Regions from separate parts of the Xanthobacter variabilis genome, predicted to be linked through region 1. Evidence: predicted binding sites of a transcription regulator. Region 1 holds the regulator's gene; each other region holds the start of a gene.
The links. The regulator HrcA, encoded in region 1, represses chaperone genes, less so after heat shock. The targets are predictions, from matches to a motif close to GTTAGCACTCNCNNNNNGNGAGTGCTAAC.

Region 1 (9,795 bases):
AGCTCGCGCTTGAGGCGGGGGACCTTGTTCTTGTCCTTGCGGGGAGGTGTAGTGCGCGGCATCGCGTGAATCAATTGTGTCCGTTCGGCAGGGCTCAAGCACGAGCCCTGCCGAACGGACACCCTATGGCTGATTGTTTGAACGGATGGGTGGCCTGTTCCACGCCGCGTGCGGCATGAAACGTGTTGGTTCGCCTCTAGCACACCAATTGTGGCGCGGCGAGCGTTGCGACCGCTTTTCGCGTTTCGTTGAAGCTCAAGAGTGTGCGAGATAGTTGTCCATCGCATTTTCTTCTGGCGAAACAATGTTCGTCTTGCCGGAAAATGCTCATCGTGCCGGAGTGCCGCGCGGCGGTTCCGGCGCTGCAAGGGATGGGGATGTCGGGAACCTTCATGCAGATGGCGCTCAACGAGGCGCGGGCGGCGGCGGAGCGGGGCGAAGTTCCGGTGGGCGCGGTGCTGGTGCGCGGCACCCAGGTGCTCGCCCGCGACGGCAACCGGACCCGCGAGCTCAACGACCCCACCGCCCATGCGGAGATGCTGGTCATCCGCGCCGCCGGCGCCCAGTTGAAGTCCGAGCGGCTGGTGAATTGCGATCTCTATGTGACGCTGGAGCCCTGCGCCATGTGCGCGGGCGCGGCCTCCTTCGCGCGGCTGCGGCGCATCTATTTCGGCGCGTCCGATCCCAAGGGCGGGGCGGTGGAAAACGGCCCGCGCTTCTTCTCCCAGCCCACCTGCCACCACGCCCCGGAAGTCTATGGCGGCATCGCCGAGCGCCAGGCGTCGGAGGTGCTGCGGAACTTCTTCCAGGATCGGCGGTAGGCCATCACCCGGGTTCAATGGGATCGACGAAATATTCGATCCCATTGAAACAAGCGCGTTCTTCACGCCGCTGCGCCCGCGCGCGCCATAGCACGCGGCGCAGTCCTGCAGGGACCCGGAACGGGCCGGGGACGTGTCAGTCGTCCGCCAGGGCGGCGATGACCGCATTGAGCACCGGGAAGCCCTCCGGGGTGACCACCAGGCGGTCGCCCCGGTGCTGCACCAGCCCCTGCTCCGCCAGCGCGCTGATGCGCTCCTGCGACAGGCCATGGCCCGCGAGGCGCGCATAGCGCAGGAGGTCCACCCCCTCCCTCAGGCGCAGGCCCATGAGAAGCATCTCGTCGGCCTGTTCGGGGCGGCTCAGGGGCTCATCCGTCATGATGCCGTGGCCCTGGCGGTCCACCAGGTCCAGCCAGGCGTCGGGCATTTTCTCCACGTAGGTCGCCCGGCGCTCGCCCTGCACCGCAATGCGCCCATGGGCGCCCGGGCCAATGCCGGCATAGGTGCCGTAGCGCCAATAAACGAGGTTGTGCCGCGCCTCCGCCCCCGGCCGGGCGTGGTTGGAAATCTCGTAGGCGGGAAGGCCGGCGGCCGTCGTCACCTCCTGGGTGACGTCCCACAAGGCGCGGGAGAGGTCGTCGTCGGGCAGGATCAGCTTGCCGGCCCCGTAGAGCCGCTCGAAGGGCGTGCCCGGCTCAATGGTCAATTGGTAGAGCGAAAGGTGCTCGCAGCCTTCCGCCAAGGCCCGCTTCAGCTCCTGCGCCCAGGCTTCGGGCGTCTGGCGCGGGCGGGCATAGATGAGGTCGAAGGACACCCGCTCGAAGGCCGCGCGGGCGATGGCCACTGCCGCCAGCGCCTCGTCCACCGTGTGCATGCGGCCGAGATTCTTCAGGTCGGCGTCATGGAGCGCCTGCACGCCGAGGGAAACGCGGTTCACCCCCGCCGCCCGGTAGCCATGGAAGCGGGAGGCCTCCACGGAGGTGGGGTTCGCCTCCAGGGTAATCTCGGCGCCGGGTGTCAGCGGCCAGGCATCATTGATGGCCTCGAGGATGCCGGCCACCGTTTCCGGCGTCATCAGCGAGGGGGTGCCGCCGCCGAAGAACACCGTTTCCGCCCGCTTCGGGCCGGTAAGGGCGCGCATGTGCGCGATCTCGCGCCGATAGGCCGCAAGAAAGCGCGCCTGGTCGGGCGCATCCCGCCGCACATGGGAATTGAAGTCGCAATAGGGGCACTTGGCGAGGCAGAACGGCCAATGGACATAAACGCCGAACCCGCCATCCGCCGGCTCCCCCATCTTCGCGCCCTGCTCTCCCGCTTGCGGGGGCGGGTTGGAAAGGGCGAAGGCCGCCATGGGGTTGGACGCGGAACGCGGAGCCATGTCCGGCGATGCGCCCGGCGCCCCGCCTTGCGCCTGCGATCCGGCGCCCGCCCCCTCATTGCCCTCCCCCGCAAGCGGGAGAGGGTTCATGTCGCGCGGGGGATGATCGCCGGTGCCCAACCCGCTCACGCCTTCAGGCATGCCTGGGAGAGCTTCAGGAAGGCGCGGGCGCGATGCGACAGGCCGAAGCCCTTGGGCGGCATGGAGTGCTTCTCGTCCGCCGTCATCTCGGCGAAGGTGCGGGTGTAGTCCTCCGGCGCGAACATGGGATCGTAGCCGAAGCCCTTGGCGCCGCGCGGCGGCCACACCAAGGTGCCTTCCACCACCCCCTGAAACTCCTCCAGATGCCCATCCGGCCAAGCGATGCACAAGGCCGAGACGAACCGCGCCTTGCGCTGGTCCGGGCTGGTGGCGCCGGCCTTCTGAAGGGCGGCCTCCACCTTCTCCATGGCCATCTCGAAGTCGCGGTCCGGCCCCGCCCAGCGGGCGGTGTGGATGCCGGGCGCGCCGCCCAAAGCATCCACCACGAGGCCGGAATCGTCCGCGAAGGCGGGAAGCTGCGCGGCCTTGGCCGCCGCCTCCGCCTTCAGCCGGGCATTGCCCTCGAAGGTGTCGGCGGTCTCTTCCGGCTCGGGCAGGCCCAGCTCGCCGGCGGAAACCGCGTCCACCCCATGGGGCTCCAGCAGCATGCGCATCTCGATGAGCTTGCCGGGATTGTGGGTGGCCACCACGAGCCGCCCGGTGAGCAGGCGATGAGCCATCAGGCGACGGCCTTCTTCTGCAGCTCCACCAGATGGTCCACGCCACTGCGGGCGAGGCCCAAGAGGGACAGCAGCTCATCCTGGGTGAAGGGGGTCTTTTCCGCCGTGCCCTGGATCTCGACGATGCCGCCGGTGCCGGTCATGACGAAGTTGGCATCGGTCTCGGCCACCGAATCCTCGGCATAATCGAGGTCGAGCACGGGCGTGCCCTCATAGATGCCGCAGGAGACGGCCGCCAGGTGCTGCTTCAGCGGCATGTCGCGGATCATGGAGCGGGCGCGCATCCAGGACAGGCAATCATGCAGCGCGATCCAGGCGCCGGTGATGGAGGCGGTGCGGGTGCCGCCGTCGGCCTGGATGACGTCGCAGTCAATGGTGATCTGCTTCTCGCCCATGGCCACGAGGTCGGTCACCGAGCGCAAAGAGCGACCGATGAGGCGCTGGATTTCCTGGGTGCGGCCCGAGGGGCGGCCGGTGGTGGATTCACGCCGGGTGCGGTCGTGGGTGGCGCGGGGCAGCATGGCGTATTCGGCGGTGATCCAGCCACGGCCCTGGCCCTTCAGCCACGGCGGCAGGCGCTCTTCCAGCGTGGCGGAAACCAGCACGTGGGTCTCGCCGAACTTGACCAGGCAGGAGCCTTCGGCGTGGCGCATCACGCCCCGTTCGAATGAAACGGCGCGCATCTCGTTGCTCGCGCGTTTGCTGGGGCGCATGGTGTTTTCCTTCATGTCTCTCTCGTTTCGGGCGCTTCTTTTAGGAGCCCAGCGGGCAAAACCGCAAGGGCGGGCGCATTCCCATTCGAACACGCTTGAAGGAGCGGGCCGGAAACGACACATAATAGGGTGCCGCCCGCCCAGCGGCAGCGCGGCGCGGGCGGCCTCAAGAAGGCGTGCTGTCCCGTGGCGATCGACCCTTTCTTCTCCCTCTCGTCCGGCGCCCTGGCGCAGATCGACGCCCGTGCGCGCGAGATCTTCCGCCAGATCGTGGAAAGCTACCTGGCCACCGGAGAGCCGGTGGGCTCGCGCAACATCTCGCGCCTCATCCCCATGACGCTGTCGCCCGCCTCGGTGCGCAACGTGATGGCGGACCTGGAAGCCGCCGGCCTCATCTATGCCCCCCACACCAGCGCCGGGCGCCTGCCCACCGAGCGCGGGCTACGCTTTTTCGTGGATGCGCTGATGGAGGTGGGCGACGTCAATGAGCGCGACCGCACCAATATCGAAACCCAGGTGATGGCCGCCGCCAAGAAGACCACCGTGGAGGGCGTGCTGCAGGAAGCCTCGACCCTGCTTTCCGGCCTTGCCCGTGGCGCCGGCGTGGTGACCGCCACCAAGACCGATCCGCGCCTGAAGCATGTGGAGTTCGTGCCCCTCGACCCCGGCCGGGCACTGGTCATCCTGGTGTCCGAGGACGGGCAGGTGGAAAACCGGGCGGTGGCGCTGCCCTCGGGCCTGCCCGTTTCCGCCCTCACCGAGGCGACGAACTTCCTCAACGCCCACATTCGCGGCCGCACCCTGGCAGAGGCCCGCGATGAGATGGAAACCCTGCTGGCCGAGCTGCGCCGCGACCTGGACGCCCTGACGGCGCGGGTGGTGGAAGAGGGCCTCGCCTCCTGGTCCGGCGACGAGCCGGCCGAACGCAAGCTCATCGTGCGTGGGCAGGCCAAGCTGCTGGAAGATCTCCACGCCCTGGAGGACCTGGAGCGCATCCGCCTGCTGTTCGACGATTTCGAATCGAAGCGCGAGGTGGTGGACCTGCTCGGCCGGGCGGAGGAGGCGCAGGCCCTGCGCATCTTCATCGGCTCGGAGAACCGGCTATTTTCCCTGTCCGGCTCCTCCACTATTGTCGCACCCTATCGCGACGGCCAGGGCCGGGTGCTGGGCGTGCTGGGCGTGATCGGGCCGACCCGGCTCAATTACGGGCGCATCGTGCCCATGGTGGACTTCACCGCGCGGCTCGTGAGCCGGGTGCTCGGCGCGCCCGGAAGCGTGGACGCAGCCTGAGATTGCGCCGCGCCCGCCTGTGCGGACTTGATTTTTGCCGGCAGGGCTCCGATATCCCGTGTAACTCACGGAAGGTCCAAGAGGACCCAGATCCAGCCAAAAGGAAAGACCGGATGAGCGAGCAGACGCGCGCGCCCGAGACCGGCGACGGTGTCAAGGACCCCGAATTCAACGCCACGGCCTCCGCCGAGGCGGACGCCGCCGCCCAGGCCTCGCCAGAGGCCGACAAGGAGCGCATGGAAGCGGAGATCGCCGCGCTGAAGGACAAGTATCTGCGCGCCTTCGCGGAAGCCGAGAACATCCGCCGCCGCGCCGACAAGGAAGTGGCCGACGCCAAGGTCTACGGCATCGCCTCCTTCGCCCGCGACATGCTGACCGTCGCCGACGATCTCAACCGCGCCCTGGCGACGGTGGACGACGAGGTGAAGGCCCAGGCGGAAGGCCCGGTGAAGGCGCTGCTGGAAGGCATCGAGATCACCGAACGCGCTCTCGCCCAGGCGCTGGAGAAGCACAAGATCCGCAAGATCGAGCCGCGCGGCGAGAAGTTTGATCCCAACCTGCATCAGGCCATGTTCGAGGTGCCGGACCCGTCCGTGCCCAATGGCACGGTGGTTCAGGTGGTGCAGGCCGGCTACGTCATCGGCGAGCGCGTGCTGCGCCCGGCCATGGTGGGCGTCGCCCGCGGCGGCCCGAAGGCCGAAGCCCCGGCCGAGGCCAAGCCCCAAGGCGAGGCCTGATCCTCCACCGCGAGAATGGGCGTGCCGCGGCGCGCCCATTTTTCCGTGCCCGAGAAACCGAAACCTGCCGATCCGCCGTGAACGGAGCCGAGGGGTTTCGCATTGCATGGCCCTGCCCTGCCGCCGGCCGCGAACGGGCCGCAATGTTTGCGGACAGGCACACCGGCCGCGGTGCGCGCACCCTAGACGTGTGAAGCGCGACAGGCCCCCGGCCCTTACGATCCCTCAGCAGCTGTCTTGAGGCCGCATTCGCCGGACGTGTTGCGGGGTCGCCTCGTGCAAACCCGCGAACGTGCGCGCTTTCAAACCGGCGGAAGTTCGGCGCGCGCGAAAAGCGCTTGTTAAATCAATAATCTAGATGACCCTTCACTACCGCAAAGCCCGCCAGTGCTCCAGCTGCATGCGTGGAGCGGAAGCGCGCGCGGGGTGCAGCCCCTGCGGGGGATGATGACTTTTCCGCTGGGCACCCCCGCAAAGCGTGGCGCGCTGCTGATGAGAGCCATGCGCGCAGAATGCGATTTCCGCTTTGGTCGGGCCTGAAAAGCCAATCTCTTTTATGGCGTTGGAGTGCCTTTGCGCGCACCGAGCTTCGCGCCACTCAAAAATGCTCGCAATCCGGCCCGTAAGCATTCCCATACGGCTCAGGCATGTGGAAGGCACCACATGCTTTCGGAAGGCCGGCCTCTTCCCGCCTGCCAACCCGGCGCATCGAAATCACGACATTCCCGGCTCCCGAGCCGCCCGCACCGGCGGCGCGGCGCGGCGCGCGCGGCCATCGCACCCGGTTTTGCAGTCAGCAACGTCGGGCCGCCCTGCCCCGCCGGCCATCACGACGCTGGCCAACGCGGCGATGATCATGGCACCGGTGAAAGGCTTGGCCACGCGGGGCCGATCCGCGAAGCGGCGTGGGACGGGCTCAGGGCTCGTGAAAGCGGAGCAGAAAACGAAGGGCACGCCCCGCGCGGCCAGAATGGCGGCGGCGGGAAACACGCAGTCCCGCCCCAGGCTCACATCCAGAAGGGCGGCATCCAGCCCCTCGTTACGCGCGACATCCAGGGCCACGGAGAGATTGGCGACCGGCCCCACCACGTCGCAGCCCAGGGCGCGCAATTCACCTTCGAGGCCGAGAGCGACCAGGAACTCGTCCTCTACGACGAGAATGCGCAATCCCGCGAAGTTCATGTTCCGCGCCTTTCGCCCGCCCCTCGGAAGCACGCGCGCATTCCGAACGGCCCCGCGGCCCATCCGCCCGCCCACCCTCCGCCCGGCGAAGCGCCGGAACGGACGGAACGAGGCAGACTTCGGCTGCTTGCCGCTCAACGGGCGGCGCGGGCGAAAGTTCCCCTGCCACGGCTCCACCCGTGTCCGGGGAGATGCCGCGAAAACGCCCGCGACGCGGTGCGGGCGCGATGACGGCCCCTCGGCAGGAGCCGCGGGACATCAGTCCTTGGCGCGCTCCACATAGGAGCCGTCGGCGGTCATGATGACCACGCGGGTCCCGGCGGAGATGTGGGGCGGCACCATGGTGCGCACACCGTTCGAGAGCACGGCCGGCTTGTAGGAGGAAGACGCGGTCTGGCCCTTCACGGTGGGCTCGGTGTCCACGATCTCCAGCACCACACGGGCCGGCAGCTCAATGGCGATGGGATTGCCGTTGTGCGTGGAAAGCATGCACTCCATGCCTTCCTGCAGATACACGGCGGAATCGCCCATCACTTCCTTGGAGACGGTCACCTGATCGAAGTTATCAGGGTTCATGAAGGTGTAGCCGTCCGAATCCTCATAGAGGAAGGTGTGGGGGCGATCCTCCACGAAGGCGCGCTCCACCTGCTCGGTGGTACGATAGCGCTCGGAGATCTTCACACCGTCTGAGATGCGGCGCATGTCGAGCTGCGTGACCGGCGTGCCCTTGCCGGGGTGAATGTTCTCGGCGGTGAGCACCACATAGAGCTTGTCGTCGATATCGACCACATTGCCTTTACGCAGGGAGCTGGCGATGACCTTGACCACGTCGCGTCTTCCTTGAACTTTTCGCGGCGTCGTGCCGCTCGTCTTCGTTGGCGGGCAACATACCCATCTTCGCGCCGAGCGCCACCCTCGCGGCGGTGTTTCAGGCGCCCAAAGCGGCTTGTGAAGGACGTTTCCCCGTGAAATTGGTATCAGGATCCGGTCAAAGCCCGTGGTGGGACCGGGACGTGCACGCTGACCGCCGCCCCTTCCTGCTGGCGCGCGGTCGCATCACGGCGATGGTGCGGGCGTGGTTCCTGGAGCAGGACTTCGTTGAGGTGGAAACCCCCATCCTCCAGCTCTCGCCCGGCAACGAGGCGCACCTGCACGCCTTCGCCACGGACCTTATCGCGCCCGACGGCGCGCGCCACACCCTGCATCTTCGCACCTCGCCGGAATTCACCGCGAAGAAGCTGCTGGCGGCGGGCGAGCCCCGCATTTTCGAGCTGGCGCGGGTGTTCCGCAATCGCGAGCGCGGCATGGCGCACCATCCGGAATTCACCATGCTCGAATGGTACCGGGCCGGCGCGCCCTACAGCCAGCTGATGGAGGATTGCACCGCGCTGCTGCGGCTCGCGGCCCGCATCGGCGGCGCTTCCCGCTTCACCTACCGGGGCGCGGAGTGCGACCCCTTCGCGGAGCCCGAGCGCCTCACCCTCACCGCGGCCTTCGCGCGGCATGCGGGCATCGACCTTCCCGCCGTGGTGCCCGCCCCCGGAGCGCCGGCCGATCCGGCAGCACTGGCAGCGGCCGCGCGCGCGGCGGGCATCCGCGTGGCCGAGGACGACAGCTGGGCGGACATTTTCTCGAAGGTGCTGGTGGAGCGCATCGAGCCGCACCTGGGCATGGGCCGCCCCACCCTCCTGTGCGACTACCCGCTGAGCGAGGCGGCATTGGCGCGGCCGAAGCCGGAAGACCCGCGGTTTGCCGAGCGGTTCGAGTTCTATGCCTGCGGGCTGGAGCTGGCCAACGCGTTCGGCGAGCTCACCGATGCCGACGAGCAGCGCCGCCGTTTCACCCACGAGATGGAGCTGAAAAGCCGCCTTTACGGTGAGCGCTATCCCCTCGACGAGGACTTCCTGGCCGCCCTGCGCCAGATGCCCGAGGCTGCCGGCTGCGCCCTGGGCTTCGACCGGCTGGTGCTGTTGGCCACGGGCGCGCGGCGCATCGAGGACGTGCTGTGGGCACCTGTGGCGGCGCCCTGACGGGTTGTCGCCGGGAGCGCCGGCCTCAGGAGATCTCGAACAGGGTCGAGAATCCGGAAATGTCGAACACCTCGCGGATCTGCGGCTGCAGGGAGGTGAGGGAGAGGCGGCGCTTGGAATTGCGCATGGCCTTGCCGGCCACCAGCAGCGCGCGCAGGCCGGAGGAGGAGACATAGTCCACCCCGGCCAGATTGATGATGATCGGGCCGTCTGTCATGGACAGCACGTCCATGAGGCTGGTCTCGAACGGCTTGGCGTTGGGCGTGTCGAGTCGCCCGGCCACCTTCAGCAGCACCGCGCCGTCCGCCTGTTCACGCTCAATGTGCATGGACGTCATTCCGCTCCGCCGACATCAATCCGTCACTGGGATTATCGTCATTCGTCGCAGGGCGCAACGCCACCGAGGTCCGACGAATCAACCAGATGGCGCGCTCGAACAGGCTGGTGGCCAAGAGCAGGCGGCGCGCATCCTCCCCCGCCCCAAGGGAAGCGCCCACCAGGCTCCGGCGGATATCGTTGAGCAGCTTGCTGCGATCGGCGGTCAGGGCGGCGATCACGTCATAATCCTCCGCGCTCGATGCGTCGGCCAGCAGCAGCACGTTCACCCGCAGCGATTCGGAAAGGTTGAAGGCCAGCTGCGGCGGCCGCTCATAGCTTTCCACCACCTCGGCGAAATCGTGCAGCGTGTCCTGCAACACGCAAATCATTTCCAGCAGGGATTGCTGGCTCAGCGCGATATCGAGGCTCTCGCGCTCCGGAGCGCGGCCGATGAGATCGGTCAGGAAATGCTCGGTGGTCCGCGCGATGCTGGCCGCGCCGCGCCACAAGGCCAGGCGCTCGCCCGCGCCCGCGCTTTCCGTCACGTCGAGGTCGGGCAGCAACG
Region 2 (9,795 bases), 1.0 Mb from region 1:
GGTGCGGACGCACATTCGGTCGATCTTCCACAAACTGGGCGTCAACCGACAAGCGGAGGTTGGGGCGCTCCTCGGTGCTGTGCGTTAGCTCGGCTGTTTCGGCTTCATGCTGTCGATCAGGGCTCGCGCTGGACGCCTTTCGCGCGGTGAGAGCCGTCCGCAAACTCTGGCACAGGTCCGCGAGGGGGGGATCCCTGGCGGGCTGGGCGCTGCTTTCACTTCTGTAGCTCCCGGGCCAGTCCGCCGAGGCGGATTTCAGAGCGCAGGTGGGCGCTCCATGCCGCATCGGAGGGGAATTTCTCGGGCGAGGGGACGCCATCGCGTAGGCCGTGGCGCCGCGCCAGCTCCTCCGGCGCCAAGCCGTCATCGACAAGGCCAAGCTGCTGGAACAAGCTCAGCGAGTAGCCCGGAATCCATCGGCGGATGTCGTGCCAGGGAACCGAGGCGAAGCTCTCGGGCGCGAGGTTCATGAGCGTGGTCATGCAGCTCTCGCGCAAGGTCGAATAGAAGATCGGCCGTGCATCCACTCGATTGATGAAGTCGAGCAGGCGCTCGAAATAAAGCCGGACGGCGGCGGTGTTGGCGTGGATGGGATAGATCTGCACCTCGTCGGGCGGCGTGCGCGCGAAGCGGTTCCAGATGAGGTCACGCTCGGTGCCGATCTCGGGATAAATGGGATCGCGCCGGAAGAAGCCGGCCAGCGCATCGAAGCTACCGCCCTTGGCCTGCCTCGCCTCGATGGACACCACCACGTGCCGCCCATCCGCGAACTGGAAGGAGAGCATCACGTGCGCCAGCGCCTTCATGTCGCCGAAGGGCTGGATGATGAGGTCGGCTCCGGTGAGGGTGGACAGGTCAAAGGTGGCCGTCGTCCAGCGCGGCACGGAGGGCTCCCCACGGCGGTGGAGCGCGTCGCGGAAATTGTGGATGGTGACCGTGTCGCCCTCAATCTGCGCCGTGGGATTGTGGGCCTGGAGGGCGACCCAATCCTGTTCCGCCGGCTCCTTCAGCACAAATGCCGTGAACAGGGCTCCGACAGCGCACACCGCCAGCCCCCGGCGCAGCCTGCGCCCTCGGCCGGGAATGAACCACAGGGACCAGACCAGGAGCGGGAAGAGGATGCTGCCCGCCTGTCGCACCGCCGGGGCCCAAGGGATCCAATAATGGATGGCGAGGCCGAGATAGAGGCCGAATGCGGCGATCACGACCGCCGCCACGACGGCAAGGGCGCGCCGGAGCGCACCCGTCAACCTCATCATCATCGCCAAGCCTTCCGCAACACTGCTTCAGGCTCGCTATACAACAAAAGGGCTTGCCGGCGGGGCCGGATCAATCGCCATCCCGCATTTTCGATTGCGCTGCCAGCTTACGCCGGATGGAGCGAGAAGCACGCCCCGCGCCGCCTGCGGGCGGGGCGTGCTAGGGTTTCACAGGGCCTTGTCGCGCGCCATCTTCAGATAGGTGTCGTCAAAGCGCAGCTTCACGTTGCCGGCGTCGCCGATAACCGTGCCGTCGGGCAGGGCGATGCCCACCGCGTCCTTGCTCTTGGCATTGGCGCCCAGCAGCCCGTTCTCAAAGCTGAACTGCTGGAGCTTGCCGGCCATCTGCGCCATCTGCGCGCCGCGGAGCACGGCGGCGGCCTCGGCGGCATCATAAAAATAGGTGGTCTTCACCTGGCCGTCGAAGTCCTCCGGAGTGGTGCCGGAGGCTGACGCCATGAAGGCGCGCGCTTCCTTGGCCTTCGCATCGTTGCCGGAGAGCACGCCAACGGCCTCGAACCAGGCGCCCACGAGGGCCTTGCCGAAGTTCGGATTCTCCTTCAGCACCACGGTTTTCGCGGTCACCACATCCAGCACCTCGCCGGGGATCTCAGCCGAGTTGAACACCATCGAGACGTGAGGCATGGTCTTGATCTGGCTGGTGGCCGGGTTCCACGCCACGATGTTCTGCACCTCCGGCTGCTGGAAGGCGGCGACGAAATCGGCGTCGGAGATATTGGATGTCTTCACGTCATCCATCTTCAGCCCGGCTTTCTGCAGCGCCAGCCAGAGCATGTAGTGGGAGACCGAATACTGGACCAGATGGACGCTTTGTCCCTTCAGGTCCTTCATGGCCTTGCCATCGCCCTTCATGAAAATGGCGTCGTTGCCGTTGGTATAGTCGCCCAGGATCAGGATCGTGCTGTCGACACCACCCACGGCGGGGATGGTCAAAGTGTCGATGGCGGTGTTGGCGACGGCGTCGAAATCGCCCGAAGTATACTGGTTGACCGACTCCACATAGTCATTGAATTGCACGGCCTTGATTATGATGCCGTATTTGTCGCCCCATTTCTTCAGGATACCAGAATGCTCCGCATAGGCCCAGGGCATGTAGCCGGTATAGATGGACCAGGCGACCTTGAAATCCTTTTTCGGGGCGGCCTCGGCCGGCGCGTGCACGAGCGCGAGAGCCAAAGCGGGGGCGAGAAGGGCCTTGCCGGCGCGCGCCAACAGGCGCTTGCCGCGATGAAGCGTGACATTCATGTTTGAACCCTCTGGATTTTTTGACGTCTTTTGCTCCGGCCGGATGGACCCGCCCGGAGGCCGCGTTTCGCGCCGGTTCAGCCGGCATCGACCTTTTGGCGGGCCTCCTGCCCGAACGAGGACAGGCCCTGAGAGCCTTCCGGGAGCGCGATCTTGCCTTCCGCCAGCCGCTTCTTGAGATAAGTGAAGGTCTGTGCGGTCTGCGCGAACAGGTGCTCACCCGCCACCAGGCCCGGCCGTGCCGGGTTTTCCGCGCTCACGAAACGGGGCAGGGGATCGATGCGGGTGTCGTAGTCGAGGGTGAAGAAGAGGGGAAAGGAATAGCGCTCCTCGCTCACCTTGCGCACCCGGTGCGATGTGGCGATGAAGGCGCCGTTGGTGAGGATCTCCAGCATGTCGCCAATATTCACCACATACGCGCCGGGCACCGGCGGCGCGTCGATCCACACGCCCGCGCCATTCAGCACCTCCAGCCCCGGCGTGGTGGCGTGGAGCAGGGTGAACAGCTCATAGTCCGTGTGGGCGCCGATGCCGACCACGTCCTTGGCCTCTGGATTAAAGGGGTAGTGGATCATGCGCAGCTGGCTCGGCGGGCGCTTCAGAACCGCCTCGAACCGATCCGGCGCCTCTTCCATGGCCGTGCAAAAGCCGCGCAGGAGCAGGCGGCCAACCTCGAAGGTGGAGTTGTAATAGTCCTGCACCACCTCCCGAAACCCGGGCACGTCCGGCCACTGGTTGGGGCCCACCAGTGGATTGCCGGCCCGGTATTCCGCGTCGTCGGCCGGCAGGTCGATGGAGAGGTCGTAGGCCTCCTTCAGGTCTTTCGTGGCGCCGTAGAAGACTTCCTCGCCCTCGGGCACATAGCCGCGATGGTTGGTGGAGTTACCGATATAGACCTTCATCTTCTCAGCCAGTGGCAGGCTGAAGAAAGTCTTGGCCATGGCCAGCACGGCGTCGAACTTCTGCTGGGGAATGCCGTGGCCGGTGAGGTAGACGAAGCCCACCGTGCGCGCCGCTTCACCCAGCTCGCGGGCGACCCGCGTGCGCTCTGCTGCATCGTCGGAGCGCAGCCCGCTCATATCGACAAGGGGGATCGATGTGAAATCGGTAGGCATGCTCATGCTCCTGCTCGGATGCCGCTTTCGACCCGAACAGGATGGCGCCATGCCGCAAGTGCGAGAAGGCGCTGTCGGTTGATGCGTCCCATAGATCTCGTCTATGCGGAAGCGGTGTCTTCGGCGGCTCCTCGCAGGTGGTTGAAGAGGATGCGGGCGGGCGTGCTCAGTTCCTGGGAGGGGCGGGCGACAACATAGACGTCGTAGCTCGGCAGCATCTCGTCCGGCAGCAACGGCCAGAGGCCCGCCATGGGTGCGGCCGCTGCCACGTCTGTCGGCAGAAAGCCAATGCCGACACCAAGCTGGATCAGCCGCCGCACCTCTGCAAGGTTTTCGGCAAAGCCGGATTCCCGCGCCCCCAGGCCATAGCGGCGGCGGAAATAGCCGAGCTCATCGGGCTCGTCATCGCCGGTGAGAATGAAGGGCTCATCCCGGAAGGCGGAGGGGTGGAGCGGGGCATCTCCGGCGCGGGGGTGGCCGGGCCCGCAATAAAGCTGCTGGGTCTCCCGCATCAGCGGCACATATTGCAGGTCCAGCGTCGGTGCGCTGTCGCAGGTGATGCCGATTTCCGCGTCTCCCGCCAGCAGCGCGCGCAGCACAGAGCGCCAGGGCGCCACGTCCAGCCGCAGTTCCACCCCCGGGAACTCGCGGTGAAACCGGCCCAGGGCCAGGTCGAGAACCGGTGAGACCACGTCGGAAATCATGCGGATGGGCACCACCCCATCCACGATGCCGTGGGCCTTGGCCACTTCCAGCGGCATCTGGCTCACCTGGCGGCGCAGGTTCAGGCAGATGTCGAGCAAGGCATTGCCGGCGGTGGTCAGCTCCACCCCCTTGGCGGTGCGCAGGCAAAGCTCCGCGCCCACATGATTCTCAAGCCGCCGCAGCGCGGCGCTGATGCTGGGCTGCTGCCGGTTCAAGGCCCGCGCCGCCGCGCTGATGCCACCGCATTCCACAATTTCCACGAAGGTGCGGAACAGGTTCCAGTCCACGTTTCGGGTGAACGTTTCCTCCCGGCGGGCGCTGGGTTTTGCTTTCTGTCCGTCGTTGGGCATCGCTCCACCCTTTTTCGCGCATTCGGCCGCACAGGATAGATCAGCTCTATGGCCCATATCGACCGGAGGCGTCTACCGGGGCCCCGGGGCGCTTCCCATACTGGCCGCCCAGAAACAAGGGAGCGGGATCTTGCTCGACATCGACGATCTCAGGGGTTTGTGGCGGCGGTCCCTGCTCGCCTATCCGGACGGGCTCCGGGACACCACGACCCAAGTTCGCTGGCTGCAGGGGCTCACCCTCTATGCGGACCTGCGCCAGAGCGATATTCGCCCCTCCTTCGCCGGTGTTCGTTGCCTGCGGGACCTGACGGCGACGCATATGGCCTGGCTCTCCCGCCAGGAGGGTTTCGCCGGGGTGCTGGCCCGCGCGGGGGATTGCTTTGAGTGGCGTCGCTTCCTCGATTACCAGCCCGCCGCGCCGGGGGCCGATGCCGGTCGGCTTTGGCTGGAAGACGGCATGATGAAGGAAGAGGGCCGCGACATCCCCTATATCGAGCACTGGCACCGGGAGCCGGTGGAGGCCGCGCCGGTGGTTGGCCTGCATCTGCGCGATGAGCTTAGCGGCGCGCCGGGGGTGCTGGTGGTGGTCGGAACCGCCTTCATGTATGCGCGCGGCCGCGCCGCCCCCCTGCCCACCGGCACACCGCTCTGGGAACTGGTGTCCGCGGCCGGCGATGAGACGGTGGCTCAAGACCTGCTGGATTGTGAGATCTCCTTCGGCGCAGTGCGCGGCGGAGGCTGGATCGTGGAACGCTCCAGCCTACCCTTCAAGGAGGGCCAGCACCTCGTCCTGGCCGGTGGCGGCCGCGCGGGGCGCCATCTGCGTGTCGAGGATCAGGATGCGGACGGCGGCCCGTTGGCGCGCGACTGGCTCATCACGAGCCGCGAAGGCGACGTCGATCAGCTTTGGCCAATGCCGGAGCTGCGCTCCGCCACGAGCTGAGCGCTGCGCGCCGCTGCCGACCCTGACGCCAGAAACGAAAACGGCCGGGCAAAAGCCCGGCCGTTCTATTTTTGATCCGCCGCCCGAGCAAACCGGCAAGCCGGTTTGCGTTTCGCGAGAGTTCGCCGGGCGGCGCCAGAGGCGTGTTCTAACCTCAGAAGTCCATCCCGCCGCCCGAGCAAACCGGCTTGCCGGTTTGCGTTCTCGCGAAGAGGGCCGGGCGGCGCCAGAGGCGTGTTCTAACCTCAGAAGTCCATCCCGCCGCCCGGCATGGCCGGGGCCGCGGGGGCGTTCTTCTTCGGCAGCTCGGCGATGAGCGCCTCGGTGGTGATGAGGAGGCCGGCGACCGAGCCCGCATCCTGGAGGGCGGTGCGCACCACCTTGGTGGGGTCGATGATGCCTTCCTTCACCATGTCTACATAGGCGCCGGTCTGCGCATTGTAGCCGAAGGAGTAGGTGTCGTTCTCGAGGATCTTGCCGACCACCACCGAGCCGTCATCGCCGGCATTGGTGGCGATCTGACGGGCCGGAGCCTGGACCGCCTTGCGGACGATCTCGATGCCGGTCTTCTGGTCGGCATTGTCGACCTTCAGGCCTTCGAGCACCTTCACGGAACGCAGCAGGGCCACGCCGCCGCCGGGCAGCACGCCTTCTTCCACCGCGGCGCGGGTGGCGTGCAGGGCGTCGTCCACGCGGTCCTTCTTCTCCTTCACCTCGACCTCGGTGGCGCCACCGACGCGCACCACGGCCACGCCGCCGGCGAGCTTGGCCAGACGCTCCTGGGCCTTCTCGCGGTCATAGTCGGAGGTGGTGGTCTCGATCTGGGCGCGGATCTGGGCGATGCGGGCCTCGATGTCAGCCTTTTCGCCGGCGCCGTCGACGATGGTGGTGTTCTCCTTCTCGATCACCACCTTCTTGGCGGTGCCGAGCATGGAGAGGTTCACGCTGTCGAGCTTGATGCCGAGATCGTCGGAGATCACGGTGCCGCCGGTCAGGATGGCGATATCCTGCAGCATGGCCTTGCGGCGATCACCGAAGCCGGGGGCCTTCACGGCCGCGACCTTCAGGCCGCCGCGCAGCTTGTTCACCACCAGGGTGGCCAGGGCCTCGCCCTCCACGTCCTCGGCGATGATGAGCAGCGGCTTGCCGGACTGCACCACCGCCTCAAGCACGGGCAGCAGCTCCTGCAGGCCGGTCAGCTTCTTCTCGTTGATGAGGATGTAGGGATCCTCGAACTCAACGCGCATCTTCTCGGCGTTGGTGATGAAGTAGGGGGAGAGGTAGCCGCGGTCGAACTGCATGCCCTCCACCACGTCGAGCTCGGTCTCGAAGGACTTGGCTTCCTCGACGGTGATGACGCCCTCGTTGCCGACCTTCTTCATGGCTTCCGCCAGGAACTGGCCCACCTCGGTGTCGCCATTGGCGGAGATGGTGCCGACCTGCGCGATTTCCTCGTTGGAGGTCACGGCCTTGGAGTTGGCGGCGAGATCCTTGATGATGGCCTCGACGGCGACATCGATGCCGCGCTTCAGGTCCATCGGGTTCATGCCGGCGGCCACCGCCTTGGCGCCTTCCTTCACGATCGCCTGGGCGAGCACGGTCGCGGTGGTGGTGCCGTCACCGGCGAGATCGTTGGTCTTGGAGGCGACTTCGCGAACCAGCTGGGCGCCGAGATTCTCGAACTTGTCCTCGAGCTCGATCTCCTTGGCGACGGAGACGCCGTCCTTGGTGATACGCGGGGCGCCGAAGGCCTTCTCGATCACCACGTTGCGGCCCTTGGGGCCCAGGGTCACCTTCACGGCATTGGCGAGGATATCAACGCCGCGCAGAACCTTGTCGCGCGCGTCGACGGAGAATTTCACGTCCTTGGCAGCCATGTGCCTTGCTCCTTCAGCTTGGGACGAATGTTCCGGAATAGGTCAAAGGGGCAGGGCCCGCGCCTCGCGGGCCGCCGCGGGGCGGATGGATCAGGCCGCCTGCTTGGCGCCGGCCGCGCCTTCGATCACGCCGAGGATGTCGCTCTCCTTCATGATGAGGAGATCCTGGCCGTCAATCTTCACTTCGGTGCCGGACCACTTGCCGAACAGCACCACGTCACCGGCCTTGACGTCGAGGGCGACGAGCTCGCCCTTCTCATTGCGGGCGCCCGGGCCCACCGCGATCACTTCACCCTGCTGGGGCTTTTCCTTGGCGGTGTCGGGAATGATAATCCCGCCAGCAGACTTCTGCTCGGCGTCGATGCGCTTCACAACAACGCGGTCGTGCAGAGGACGGAAACCCATGAGGGGAACCTCCGAATTGGTTGCTTATTTTGCAGACACCGGACGGTGCTCGTCCGGCTCACGGCCCATCTAGGGGCCGCCAAAAGCTCCCGCAAGGGGGAGGCCCAACTTTTTTGGCACTCACTGATCTAGAGTGCCAGCATCCACGAAAATGCTGCGGTGCGAAGGGGTTGCGCGGGGCCACCGGGATGCGCGGCCAGCGGCGCGGCCTGAACCGGTGCGCGGCGCCCTTTGTCAGCAGTCGCCGACCCTCGCTGCTAGCGCATTGTTTCTACAACAGGAATGGAATTTTTGGACTTGGCGTCGCGGCAGTCTTGAGCCGACAATCGAAACATGGTCGGCGGGGAGATGGCACACGGAGGCTCCACGATCCACCCCCCGGCCAGCGTTCATTCGATGTTGCGTGAGGAGGTCTTCCACATGGCGTCCAAGGGTGCATCCGATTTATCGCTGAATGGCGTTTCCAACGACTTCAAGTTGCAGATGGAAGGCTATGGCCTGGCCACGGCCGAAATTCTCTATCGCATGCCGGACCATCCCTCGGTCCTGCAGAGCTTCCTGTGGCAGGAGTATGATCTGTGCCCGAAATTTCCCGAGCTCCAGCGGTTCCTGGAGTTCTGGGAACGGGAAATCGAGGGCCGGCTGCATTCGGTCCGGGTAGCCCATTGCGGCCTCATCAAGCCGGCGGAGCTGCGTTCTGTGGACGGCCTGTTCGTGGTGCATTGAGAAGGGGTGGGTGCCGTGGAGGGCGGCACCCCTCTGCGGAAATGCGGGAACGCGCGAACGGACATTTTCCTTCCGCGGCGAAGATGGTCTAAATGGGGGGCGGTGGCGAGGGGCGTACGTATCCGGCGGGGGTTGGATGCGTACGCCACTTCCGCCAGCTTTCGCGTGCCCGGCCCGGCCCGGCCTTGGGCGCAGACGCGGGGACAGATGGTAAAGGTGCCCTGACAACGCCCTTTTCTCGGTGCTAATAGGTGCGTCCCCAAAGGAAGTCGTGACTGTCGGGGAGACGCCGTGGAAGAGGCCGCATTGGACCACCGCACCCCGAGAACGTCCGAACTGCTCGCCGCCGTCCTGTCCGCCCAGGAGGGCGAACGGGTGGCCGTGGGCGATCTCGTGAATGCGCTGCGCAATCGCGCCTTCGGCATCCTTTTCCTGATTTTCGGGATTCCCAACTGCATTCCCATGCCGCCCGGCGTGCCGGTGATCTGCGGCATCATCCTGGCCTTGATCGGCCTGCAGATGGCCATGGGGCGGCAGGAGCTGTGGCTGCCGGAGGTGATCGCCCGCCGCACCTTCTCGCGCGCCATGCTGGACACGATCATCACCCGCTCGCGCCCGCTGATCCAGCGCTTCGAGGCAATCTCGCGGCCGCGCTACGAGCGTTTCGCCGGCCCCACGGCGCGCCGGCTTGTGGGCGCGACGGTGGTGGTGCTGGGGCTCATCCTGGCCTTCCTGCCCATTCCCTTCCTCGGCAATCTGCCGCCCGGCTATGCGGTGTGCGTGTTCGGGCTGGGGCTGGTGGAGCGGGATGGTCTCGTCATCCTCGCCGGCTTCGGCGTCAGCGTGCTGGCGGTGCTCGTCCTGGCGCTGATGAGCTGGGCCGTGTGGCAAGGCGCCATCGCCATCTTCTAGGCGCGGGCCACGGCTTCGGCCTTGCGTTCCGGCGGCGGCGCTGTAGGAACGCCGCTTTCCCATTTTCCTCCTCTCCCTCACCTGCCGATCCCCATGCGTGTCGACGCCTTCGATTTTGAACTTCCCCCCGAGCGCATCGCATTGCGCCCCGCCGAGCCGCGTGAATCCGCGCGCCTGCTGGTGGTGCGCCCCGGCGCCGCGCCCGAGCTGAGCGACGCCCATGTGGGCGACCTGCCG
Region 3 (9,795 bases), 660 kb from region 1:
GCGATTTTCAGCGCCGCGACCAGATCGTACAGGCCCCAGGCGAAGCCGGAATCGCGCATGGCGGACTGTAGGGCGTTCTGCACCAGCCCGCGCACGGTGCGGTGGGGCTCGGAAACCGGCACATTGTCCAACCCGCCCTGAAGAGCGGAGACGCAGGCTTCCTCATTGAACGAGGCATGGCCGCGGCAGGCCATGGGCCGCACCGGGTAGATGACGCAGATGCCTTCGGCGAGGAACGGGCATTCGCGCACCAGCGCCATGGGCCGCACATTGCCGGAGGGCTCCACAAAGTCGGCTGCGCCGTAAAGCCGGCCGATCAGGTCGATGCCCACATTCCTGAAGCCGGCGGCCATGGAGCGCACATAGCGCGCCACCATCAGCACCTCGGGCGCGGTGGCGGCCACGAGGATCTGGCAGCATGTGCCGCAGCCCTTGCGGCAGGCGAGGGGCGGCAACTCGCGCGTCTGCTCCTGCACATTGCGCTCGAAGCTTGTGAAGGCCTGCATCCAGACCCGATCGAGCAAATCGGGCTTGGCGCGGTAGCTTGTGAGCGTATTGAGAAAGCCCTGGTGCTGCGCCTTGAAGAAGGCAACGGGACCTTCGGCTTCAGCGGCCTGTGCCGCGCTCTGAGCAATGGACACCGCGCCTCTCCTGAAAATCAAAAAAATAAAGCCGGAAAAACATGACCGGGCAGCAGACTGCCGCCTGTGGCAGCGCACTTTGATCTGGAACAAAATTATTCCCGCGCATGCATAGCGGCCAATTCGGGGAAACTGCGTAGGCGGCAAAGGCCGGGGTTGGATCGCGCCGCGCGGCCGGCCGGCGGAGGCCTTTGCATACCGTGCTGTGAGCGGAGCGGGCCGCAACGCGTCGCGGTGCCTTGTGGGCTCCTCACACCGGTGCTATGCGGCGCGGATGACCGCGAGCGCCCAGAAGAACATCCGCAATTTTTCCATCGTCGCCCATATCGACCATGGAAAGTCGACCCTTGCCGACCGGCTGATCCAGATCACCGGCGGGCTGACCGAGCGCGAGATGACCGACCAGGTGCTCGACAACATGGATATCGAGCGCGAGCGCGGCATCACCATCAAGGCGCAGACCGTGCGCCTGTCCTATAAGGCCCATGATGGCGAGACCTATGTCCTGAACCTCATCGACACCCCCGGGCACGTGGACTTTGCCTATGAGGTGAACCGGTCGTTGGCGGCCGTCGAGGGCTCGCTGCTGGTGGTGGACGCCTCCCAGGGCGTGGAGGCGCAGACGCTCGCCAACGTCTATCAGGCCATCGACAACAATCACGAGATCGTGCCGGTTCTCAACAAGGTGGACCTGCCTGCCGCCGAGCCGGAAAAGGTGAAGGCGCAGATCGAGGACGTGATCGGCCTCGACGCCTCCAACGCCATCGGCATTTCGGCCAAGACCGGCTTGAACGTGGACCAGGTTCTGGAAGCCATCGTCACCCGCCTGCCGCCCCCCATGGGCGACCGCGAGGCGCCGCTGAAGGCGCTGTTGGTGGATAGCTGGTACGACACCTATCTGGGCGTCGTCGTGCTGGTGCGCATCGTCGACGGGGTGCTGAAGAAGGGCCAGCGCATCAAGATGATGGGCTCGGGCGCGGCCTACGACGTGGACCGCGTGGGCGTGTTCACCCCCAAGATGGTGGCCATGGCCGAGCTTGGCCCGGGCGAGATCGGCTTTCTCACCGGCTCCATCAAGGAAGTGGCCGACACCCGCGTGGGCGACACCATCACCGAGGAAAAGCGCCCCTGCGCCGAGGCCCTGCCGGGCTTCAAGCCGGCCCAGCCGGTGGTGTTCTGCGGCCTGTTCCCGGTGGATGCGGCCGATTTCGACGACCTGCGCGCCGCCATGGGCAAGCTGCGCCTCAACGATGCCAGCTTCTCCTTCGAAATGGAGACCTCGGCGGCCCTGGGCTTCGGCTTCCGTTGCGGCTTCCTGGGCCTTCTGCACCTGGAGATCATCCAGGAGCGGCTGGAGCGTGAGTTCAACCTCGATCTCATCGCCACCGCCCCGTCGGTCATCTACGAAATCGAGATGACGGATGGCTCGGTGATCGACCTGCACAATCCGGCCGACATGCCGGATGTGGTGAAGATCAAGGAGATCCGCGAGCCGTGGATTCGCGCGACCATCCTCACCCCTGACGAGTATCTCGGCGCGGTGCTGAAGCTGTGCCAGGACCGGCGCGGCAACCAGATCGAGCTCACTTATGTGGGCGCGCGCGCCATGGTCACCTATGACCTGCCGCTGAACGAGGTGGTGTTCGACTTCTACGATCGGTTGAAGTCCATCTCCAAGGGCTATGCCTCGTTCGACTATCAGATTACCGAATATCGCCCCGGCGATCTGGTGAAGATGTCGATCCTGGTGAATGCCGAGCCGGTGGACGCGCTCTCCATGCTGGTGCATCGCACCCGGGCCGAAGCGCGCGGGCGGGTGATGTGTGAGAAGCTGAAGGATCTCATTCCGCAGCATCTGTTCCAGATCCCGATCCAGGCGGCCATCGGCGCCAAGATCATCGCCCGCGAAACCATCCGCGCCCTGCGCAAGGACGTGACCGCCAAGTGCTATGGCGGCGACATCACGCGAAAGCGCAAGCTTCTGGAGAAGCAGAAGGAGGGCAAGAAGAAGATGCGCCAGTTCGGCAAGGTGGAGATTCCGCAGGAAGCCTTCATCGCCGCGCTGAAGATGGACGAGTAGCGACCTGCCACACGCATGGCGTGAGGGTGCGAATCATCGCATCCTCGACCTGCTAGGTCTGCGAGGGCAGCACCCGGGAGAAACTGCCATGGCGAAGTTCGAGGTCTTCAAGGACAAAGCGGGCGAGTTCCGCTTCCGGTTTCGGGCTTCCAATGGGGAGATCATGTTCTCCTCGGAAGGCTATAAGGCGAAGGCTTCGGCCTTGAGCGCCATTGAGTCCATCAAGAAGAATGCCCCCGCCGCTCCGGTGGAGGACGAGACCAAGAGCACTGGCGCGTGAAGCGCATGCTGCCGCCTGCGCCTTCGGCCGGTGGCAGAGGGGCGGCGCGAAAGCCATTAGTGTTCGGGCTGAATGGCTGATCTGAGCCTGACGGAATCTGGCGTCTTCGACGTGGCGGATATGGCTCGGTTCTGGAAAACACTGCAGCTCAAGGCGCTTGAGCGACATTCAAGAGAAAAGGTGCGGCAACTGGCGCGCCTCCTCGCCTACTTGCCAGGCGGGGAGGGGCGATGCTCTGCGTTGACGCCCCCGGCTCTTCCGACGCGGCCCTTGCACGCGCGCCCCTTTGAAGCGATGCCCCGTCGCGCGCCTCGTCATCCACTCCCATCGTTCCCGCCCCCTCGCCGGCAAGAGGGGATGGTGCCAAGCTGCGAGAAGCGGGCCGGTGGTGGAACGCGGATGGCGGGCCGGGCCGTTCCCTTCGCCCAATGGCGATTGGTCTCCGGCAGTAGCAGCGTCTTTACATGGCTGGAGTTGCGCCGGTGCGCTGTCCTTCACCCCCACCAGGGATCGTCCTGAAGAGGGGGCGATCGCCTTCGGGCGAGGGCGCCGGCTCGCGCAAAGAAAATGCGTGAAGTCGCAGATCTGGGGCAACTCCGCGATTCCGTAAAACCGGGAAACGCCCCAGGAAAACCGGGAAACGCCCCAGGAAAACCAGGAAACGCCGCAGGAAAACCAGAAGACGCTGCAGGCCTGTGAGCTGCCTTTCGGCCGGGCTCGCTACGCAGCCGGTCAGTGGGGTGGGGCCTGGCGGCGCCCACCCGGGATCGTCACGAGCAGCGCACGTAGACCATGGTGCCGTAGCGCTTGGCCACTTCCGTGTCCACCCAGCGCAGCACCAGCACGTTACCGTCGAAGCGCATCACCTGGCGGTCGGCCTGGGCGCCGGCGGGTTCGTCGGGCGGACCGATGAAGATCGGGCCATTGGCCACCTGCTTCGACACCACCTCGGTGAGCTTGTTGTCGTCCGCCAGATACATCATGACGCCGCCGCTGGTGCCTGCGGTGATGACGTAAGGGTTCGAGCACTGGGCCTTGGCCTGGGTCTCGGTGCGGCCGGCATCATCGGGGCGATGATAGGCGGCAAGGCCCCAGCGGCCCACCAGCCGGTCCGGCGGGATGGGGCTGAAATATTGCGGCTTGGCGGGCGGCGGCGGCTCGGTCGGCGTGGTGCTGCAGGCGGCGAGCGTGAGCGCCAGCGCGGTGGCGGCCACTCCGGCCAGGCCCAGGCGACCCCGGCCGACGCGACCCTGCTTCCCGAGGCGCGCGTTCGATCGTGCAAGCAAAATGTTCATGGGGTATTCCAAGGCCTCCGCCGTCTCAACTCCGGTCCTTGCCATTGCCCACGCGGGTTCAGGCCGGCGCGCCGACCATAACGGCTCATCCCTGCGGCGTCGATAACGCTTCGTTCAAGAGTTCGCTGCCGGGGGTGAACCGCCTCGCTGGACTTCGGAAAATCACTCTAAGGGCTGGCGGTTACCGGTTCGTATCCCACCTTTTGGTCGTGAAGTTCACGCCGCGTGCCTTGACGGCGCGCACCGGCGCACTTATCTCCGCCGCGAGCTTGGCACTCCTCTTTTGAGAGTGCCAGCGATGCCGGCAGCGGCGCATGCCGCGCCAAATTCCATGTTCCGAGAGGAATAGACCCATGTCCTTCCGTCCCCTGCACGACCGCGTGGTGGTCAAGCGCATTGAAGCCGAGCAGAAGACCGCCGGCGGCATCATCATCCCCGACACCGCCAAGGAAAAGCCCCAGGAGGGCGAGGTTGTGGCCGTGGGTCCCGGTGCCCGCGACGAGGCCGGCAAGCTCGTTGCCCTCGATGTGAAGGCCGGCGATCGCGTGCTGTTCGGCAAGTGGTCCGGCACCGAGGTGAAGATCGACGGCCAGGATCTTCTCATCATGAAGGAGAGCGACATTCTCGGCGTGATCGGCTGATCGCGAGAGAGTGCCTGAGCCTTTTTCCGCACGTTTCATAAGGAGGCCGTGATGGCTGCCAAAGAAGTCAAGTTTTCTGCCGACGCGCGCGAGAAGCTGCTGCGCGGCGTGGATATCCTCGCCAATGCCGTGAAGGTCACGCTGGGTCCCAAGGGCCGCAACGTCGTCATCGAGAAGTCCTTCGGCGCGCCGCGCATCACCAAGGACGGCGTGTCCGTCGCCAAGGAAATCGAGCTTGAGGACAAGTTCGAGAACCTGGGCGCCCAGCTCGTTCGCGAAGTCGCTTCCAAGACCAACGACCTGGCCGGTGACGGCACCACCACCGCGACCGTTCTGGCCCAGGCGATCGTGAAGGAAGGCGCCAAGGCGGTTGCCGCCGGCATGAACCCGATGGACCTGAAGCGCGGCATTGATCTCGCCTGCGCCGCGGCCATCAAGGACATCCAGGCCCGCGCCAAGAAGGTCTCCTCCTCCGCCGAGGTGGCCCAGGTCGGCACCATTTCCGCGAACGGCGACAGCTCCATCGGCGAGATGATCGCCGGCGCCATGCAGAAGGTCGGCAACGAGGGTGTCATCACCGTCGAGGAAGCCAAGACTGCTGAGACCGAGCTCGACGTGGTCGAGGGCATGCAGTTCGACCGCGGCTATCTCTCTCCGTACTTCATCACCAATGCGGAGAAGATGATCGCCGACCTGGAAGAGCCCTACATTCTCATCTTCGAGAAGAAGCTCTCCGGCCTCCAGCCGATCCTCCCGGTCCTCGAGGCCGTGGTGCAGTCCGGCCGTCCGCTGGTGATCGTCGCCGAGGACGTGGAAGGCGAGGCCCTGGCCACCCTGGTGGTCAACAAGCTGCGCGGTGGCCTGAAGGTCGCGGCCGTGAAGGCTCCCGGCTTCGGTGATCGTCGCAAGGCGATGCTCGAGGATATCGCGATCCTCACCGGTGGCACCGTCATCTCCGAGGATCTCGGCATCAAGCTCGAGAACGTGACCCTGGCTCAGCTCGGCCGCGCCAAGAAGGTCATCCTCGAGAAGGAAAAGACCACCATCGTGGACGGCGTCGGCGAGAAGGCCGACATCGAGGCGCGCGTTGCCCAGATCAAGGCGCAGATCGAGGCCACCACCTCCGACTACGACCGTGAGAAGCTCCAGGAGCGTCTCGCCAAGCTCGCCGGCGGCGTGGCCGTGATCCGCGTGGGCGGCTCCACCGAGGTGGAAGTCAAGGAGAAGAAGGACCGCGTTGACGACGCGCTGAACGCCACCCGCGCCGCGGTGGAAGAAGGCATCGTCCCCGGCGGCGGCGTGGCCCTGCTGCGCGCCAAGAAGGCGGTGGAGGCTCTCACCTCCGACAACGCCGACATCAAGGCGGGCATCAAGATCGTGCTGCGCGCCCTTGAGGCTCCCATCCGCCAGATCGCCGAGAATTCCGGCGTGGAAGGCTCCATCGTGGTGGGCAAGGTGCTCGAGGCGTCCGACGCCAACTTCGGCTTCAACGCCCAGACCGAGGAATATGTGGACCTCGTCGCCGCTGGCGTCGTGGACCCGGCCAAGGTCGTGCGCACCGCTCTGCAGGACGCGGGCTCTGTGGCCGGCCTGCTGGTGACCACCGAGGCGCTCGTGGCCGAGCTGCCGAAGAAGGACGCGGCCATGCCCGCCATGCCCGGCGGCGGCATGGGCGGCATGGGCGGCATGGATTTCTGAGGAAATCCATCCGACCAAACGTCGTAAGTGCCCCAACCGGCTAGGTCGGTTGGGGTGGCGGCATGGATCCTCGATCCGGCCCCATCGGTCTGAGAAAAGGGAAGGGCGCGGCTTCGGTCGCGCCCTTTTCTTTTGTCTGGGGGGCATCTTGCGGGGATCGGGCACGATGCGACTGCTGGCGTTCGGAGAGCGGCGCTGTCGGCGGGCGGAGGCGTGTCCGGACCTCGTGAGAACTGCTGCGCGCGATGGACGTGGATAAAGCCAGTGGGATAAACCGTCGCGCTGTTTCCGCTACGGGCTGAAGGGGGGGCGTGTGGCGGACGCCCAGTGGATGTGGCGACGCCTGCTGCCCTCTCGCCCAGGCGCCCCCATGCGGTGCCTTCCTCTCCACAAGCAGGAGAAGGCTGCGGCGAGCAAGTCGTCGGGAATCGGGGACGGAGTCGAGGCGAGTGGCAACGGCTCCAAGGGCCGCGAAGCCAGACGCATTCCAGGACGCGCTGCCAGCTGCACAACGCTATGCCAATCGTCTGCGGCGCCGCCGGGACTGTCCCCCTCTCTCGCCCGCAACTCCAGCGGGCTCGGCTCTGCCTCCCCTTCGCTGGGCATTAAGGTCGCGAGGGCTCCAGGTCCGGCCCACGGTGGCGTGGCCGTTCGCGCCTTGCCGGGCCGCCGTGGGCCGTGCTTCAGGCTGGCGGCTGATACGCTGATGCCGAGCGGGCGTTCAGATGCGCGTCAAGGAACGCGTCGCCGGGCGGAAGTTGGTCCGATGCACGGGCAACGCCGACCCCAAAGCCGCGAGGCCCTAGCCGCCAGCCCGCGCTGCCCCCAGCGGAAAGGCGGAACATATTGCGTGGTGGCCGTGCGTCCGACAGAGGAGGGGAAGCGGAGGAGCGGCCGGAGCCGCCCGGCGGTCGCGTTCATTCGTTTCGGTGCCCCGTCAGCTCTGTGCGCGCCCTCTCACGTCCCGCAGAAGGTCTGGTAGTCCTTCATTTCTGGCGGCAGCTCGGCATAGGCCTCGAAGCGGGGTTGTTCCTCGAAGGGGTGCTGGATCACGCCCAGCAGTTCCTCGAACGGGCCGTAATCGCCCTGCTCGGCGGCGGCCTCCAGGGCCCATTCCACCTGGTGGTTTCGGGGAATGAATTTGGGGTTCACCCGGTCCATCTCGGCGCGGATGGCGACGCCTTCGCGGCCGGTCTCGGCGAGGCGGGCGCGCCAGCGCTCGGCCCAGGCGTCGAAGGCGGCGCGGTCCAGGAACAGGTCGCGCACGGGCGAAAGGCCCTCCGCGCTCTCGGCGGCGGCGCCCAGGCGTCGGAAGGTGAGGGTGAAGTCCGCCTTTTGCGCCTGCATCACCTGGAGCAGCTCCAGGGCCAGTGCCACATCCTGCGCCGTCCCGTCGGGAAGGCCGATCTTGGCGCGCAGGCCCGCATGGTAGGCGGCCTCGAACCGCTGGGGGAAGGTGCCGAGCAGGGTGTTGGCCACTTCCACGGCCGGCTCGCGCTCGGCATGAAGAAGGGGGATCAGCGTCTCGGCGAGGCGCGCGAGGTTCCAGTGGGCGATCTGCGGCTGGTTCTTGTAGGCGTAGCGGCCCATGTAGTCGATGGACGAGAACACCGTGGAGGGGTGGTAGGCGTCCATGAAGGCGCACGGCCCATAGTCGATGGTTTCGCCGGCAATGGACATGTTGTCCGTGTTCATCACGCCATGGATGAAGCCGATGAGCTGCCAGCGCGCGACCAGCGCCGCCTGGCGGTCCATCACCGCCTCGAGCAGGGCGGCATAGGGCTGGTCGGCGCCGGCCAGCTCCGGATAGTGGCGGGCGATGGTGTAGTTTGCGAGGGCGCGCAGGCCTTCGAGATCCTGGCGGGCGGCGAAGAACTGGAAGGTGCCGATGCGGATATGGCTTGCCGCGACCCGCACCAGCACGCCGCCGGGCAGCGCCCGCTCGCGCCAGACCGGGTCGCCAGTGGTGACGGCGGCCAGCGTGCGGGTGGTGGGTACGCCCATGGCGGCCATGGCCTCGCTCACCAGATATTCGCGCAGCACCGGCCCGATGGCGGCGCGCCCGTCGCCCCGGCGGGAAAAGAAGGTGGGGCCGGACCCCTTGAGCTGAATGTCCCGCCGCCGGCCCTGCCGGTCGATCACCTCACCCAGGAGAATGGCCCGCCCGTCGCCCAGCTGCGGCACGAACTGTCCGAACTGGTGGCCGGCATAGGCCAGGGCGATGGGCAGAGCCCCCTCGGGCACGCGCACGCCGGCGAACACTTCCACCGCCTCGGGCGTGGAGAGGGCGGCGGGGTCAAGCCCCAGCTCCTCCGCCAGCGCGGTGTTCAGTTTCACAAGGCGGGGGGCGGAAACGGGGGTCGGCTGGGCGGGGGCGAAAAAGCTTTCGGGCAGCCGGGCATAGGAATTGTCGAAGGGAATAGAAAGCGTCGTGGCCATGGCAATGCAATCTCCCCCGGGAAAAATGGGGCAGCCCCGGGAATGGAAAGTCAGGGTGATCGCTTCCGTTCCTGAAGTCCAGACACCGCGAATTCCGCTATCGCCTCAGCGCGGGATGCGGCGCAGGCCCACTGCGCCCCCATCGGCGTCGAAAAGATAATCGAAGCCGTTCAGCAGGCGCACGGAGGTGTTGAGGAAGGCCGCGCGGCCGGGCCGTGGCACGAGCACCACCTCATCCGGCGCGAGCGGGTCGGCGCGATCACCGACGACGAAGCTGTAGCGCGGCTCGCCTTTCCCCGGAGCGGGCAGGATGTCGACGCGCACGCCATCTGCGAGCAAGAGCCGCCCATCCGGCGCCAGGAGGCCGGAAAACTGGGCTTCCGGAACGGTGAGAAAGCTGCGCGTGACGCCGGTATCCACCAGCAGGCTGCCGCAGGCGGCGGGGGCGCGATGATTCAGGGCGAAGCAGGCGGCGGGGGCCTGCCACTCTCCGGCGATGGGGGAGGCCGCGAGGGCCATGCGGGCGAAGGCGTCCCCATCCCGTTCGCCCAGGCCCACCTGCACCTGCGACCGGCTGAGAATGTAGCCCCGGCCGAGCGCGCCGCGCGTGCCAGGCGCATGCTGCGTCGGGTCAGCCATGCCGGGCAGGTTGAGGAAGGGGTTCTTGTCCGGCGTACCGCCCGCCTGTCCGTCCTTCTCCCGCGCGAAGCCCACGCCCAGC

Region 2: groES (co-chaperone GroES) is a predicted target of HrcA. The motif match lies at 8,033-8,061, and genes of this name have one in related genera.
Region 3: groES (co-chaperone GroES) is a predicted target of HrcA. The motif match lies at 4,565-4,593, and genes of this name have one in related genera.

Annotation. Positions count from the first base shown of each region.
Region 1 covers NZ_CM195533.1:2,098,694-2,108,488, reverse strand. The annotation lists gene V5F26_RS09190 (pseudouridine synthase) at 1-62, opposite strand, end outside; gene V5F26_RS09185 (nucleoside deaminase) at 378-821, shown strand; gene hemW (radical SAM family heme chaperone HemW) at 958-2,115, opposite strand; gene rdgB (RdgB/HAM1 family non-canonical purine NTP pyrophosphatase) at 2,325-2,960, opposite strand; gene rph (ribonuclease PH) at 2,960-3,673, opposite strand; gene hrcA (heat-inducible transcriptional repressor HrcA) at 3,860-4,963, shown strand; gene grpE (nucleotide exchange factor GrpE) at 5,077-5,700, shown strand; gene V5F26_RS09155 (response regulator) at 6,415-6,882, opposite strand; gene efp (elongation factor P) at 7,141-7,710, opposite strand; gene epmA (EF-P lysine aminoacylase EpmA) at 7,896-8,912, shown strand; gene V5F26_RS09140 (STAS domain-containing protein) at 8,938-9,240, opposite strand; gene V5F26_RS09135 (Na/Pi symporter) at 9,230-9,795, opposite strand, start outside.
Region 2 covers NZ_CM195533.1:3,140,138-3,149,932, forward strand. The annotation lists gene V5F26_RS13670 (helix-turn-helix transcriptional regulator) at 1-88, shown strand, start outside; gene V5F26_RS13675 (Lnb N-terminal periplasmic domain-containing protein) at 216-1,250, opposite strand; gene V5F26_RS13680 (putative urea ABC transporter substrate-binding protein) at 1,428-2,525, opposite strand; gene V5F26_RS13685 (isopenicillin N synthase family dioxygenase) at 2,603-3,640, opposite strand; gene V5F26_RS13690 (LysR family transcriptional regulator) at 3,742-4,695, opposite strand; gene V5F26_RS13695 (hypothetical protein) at 4,826-5,638, shown strand; gene groL (chaperonin GroEL) at 5,884-7,515, opposite strand; gene groES (co-chaperone GroES) at 7,606-7,920, opposite strand; gene V5F26_RS13710 (usg protein) at 8,341-8,646, shown strand; gene V5F26_RS13715 (exopolysaccharide biosynthesis protein) at 8,938-9,558, shown strand; gene queA (tRNA preQ1(34) S-adenosylmethionine ribosyltransferase-isomerase QueA) at 9,652-9,795, shown strand, end outside.
Region 3 covers NZ_CM195533.1:2,763,075-2,772,869, forward strand. The annotation lists gene V5F26_RS11905 (YkgJ family cysteine cluster protein) at 1-641, opposite strand, end outside; gene lepA (translation elongation factor 4) at 916-2,721, shown strand; gene V5F26_RS11915 (YegP family protein) at 2,810-3,001, shown strand; gene V5F26_RS11920 (hypothetical protein) at 3,772-4,296, opposite strand; gene groES (co-chaperone GroES) at 4,650-4,937, shown strand; gene groL (chaperonin GroEL) at 4,989-6,635, shown strand; gene V5F26_RS11935 (protein adenylyltransferase SelO) at 7,593-9,074, opposite strand; gene V5F26_RS11940 (hypothetical protein) at 9,180-9,795, opposite strand, start outside.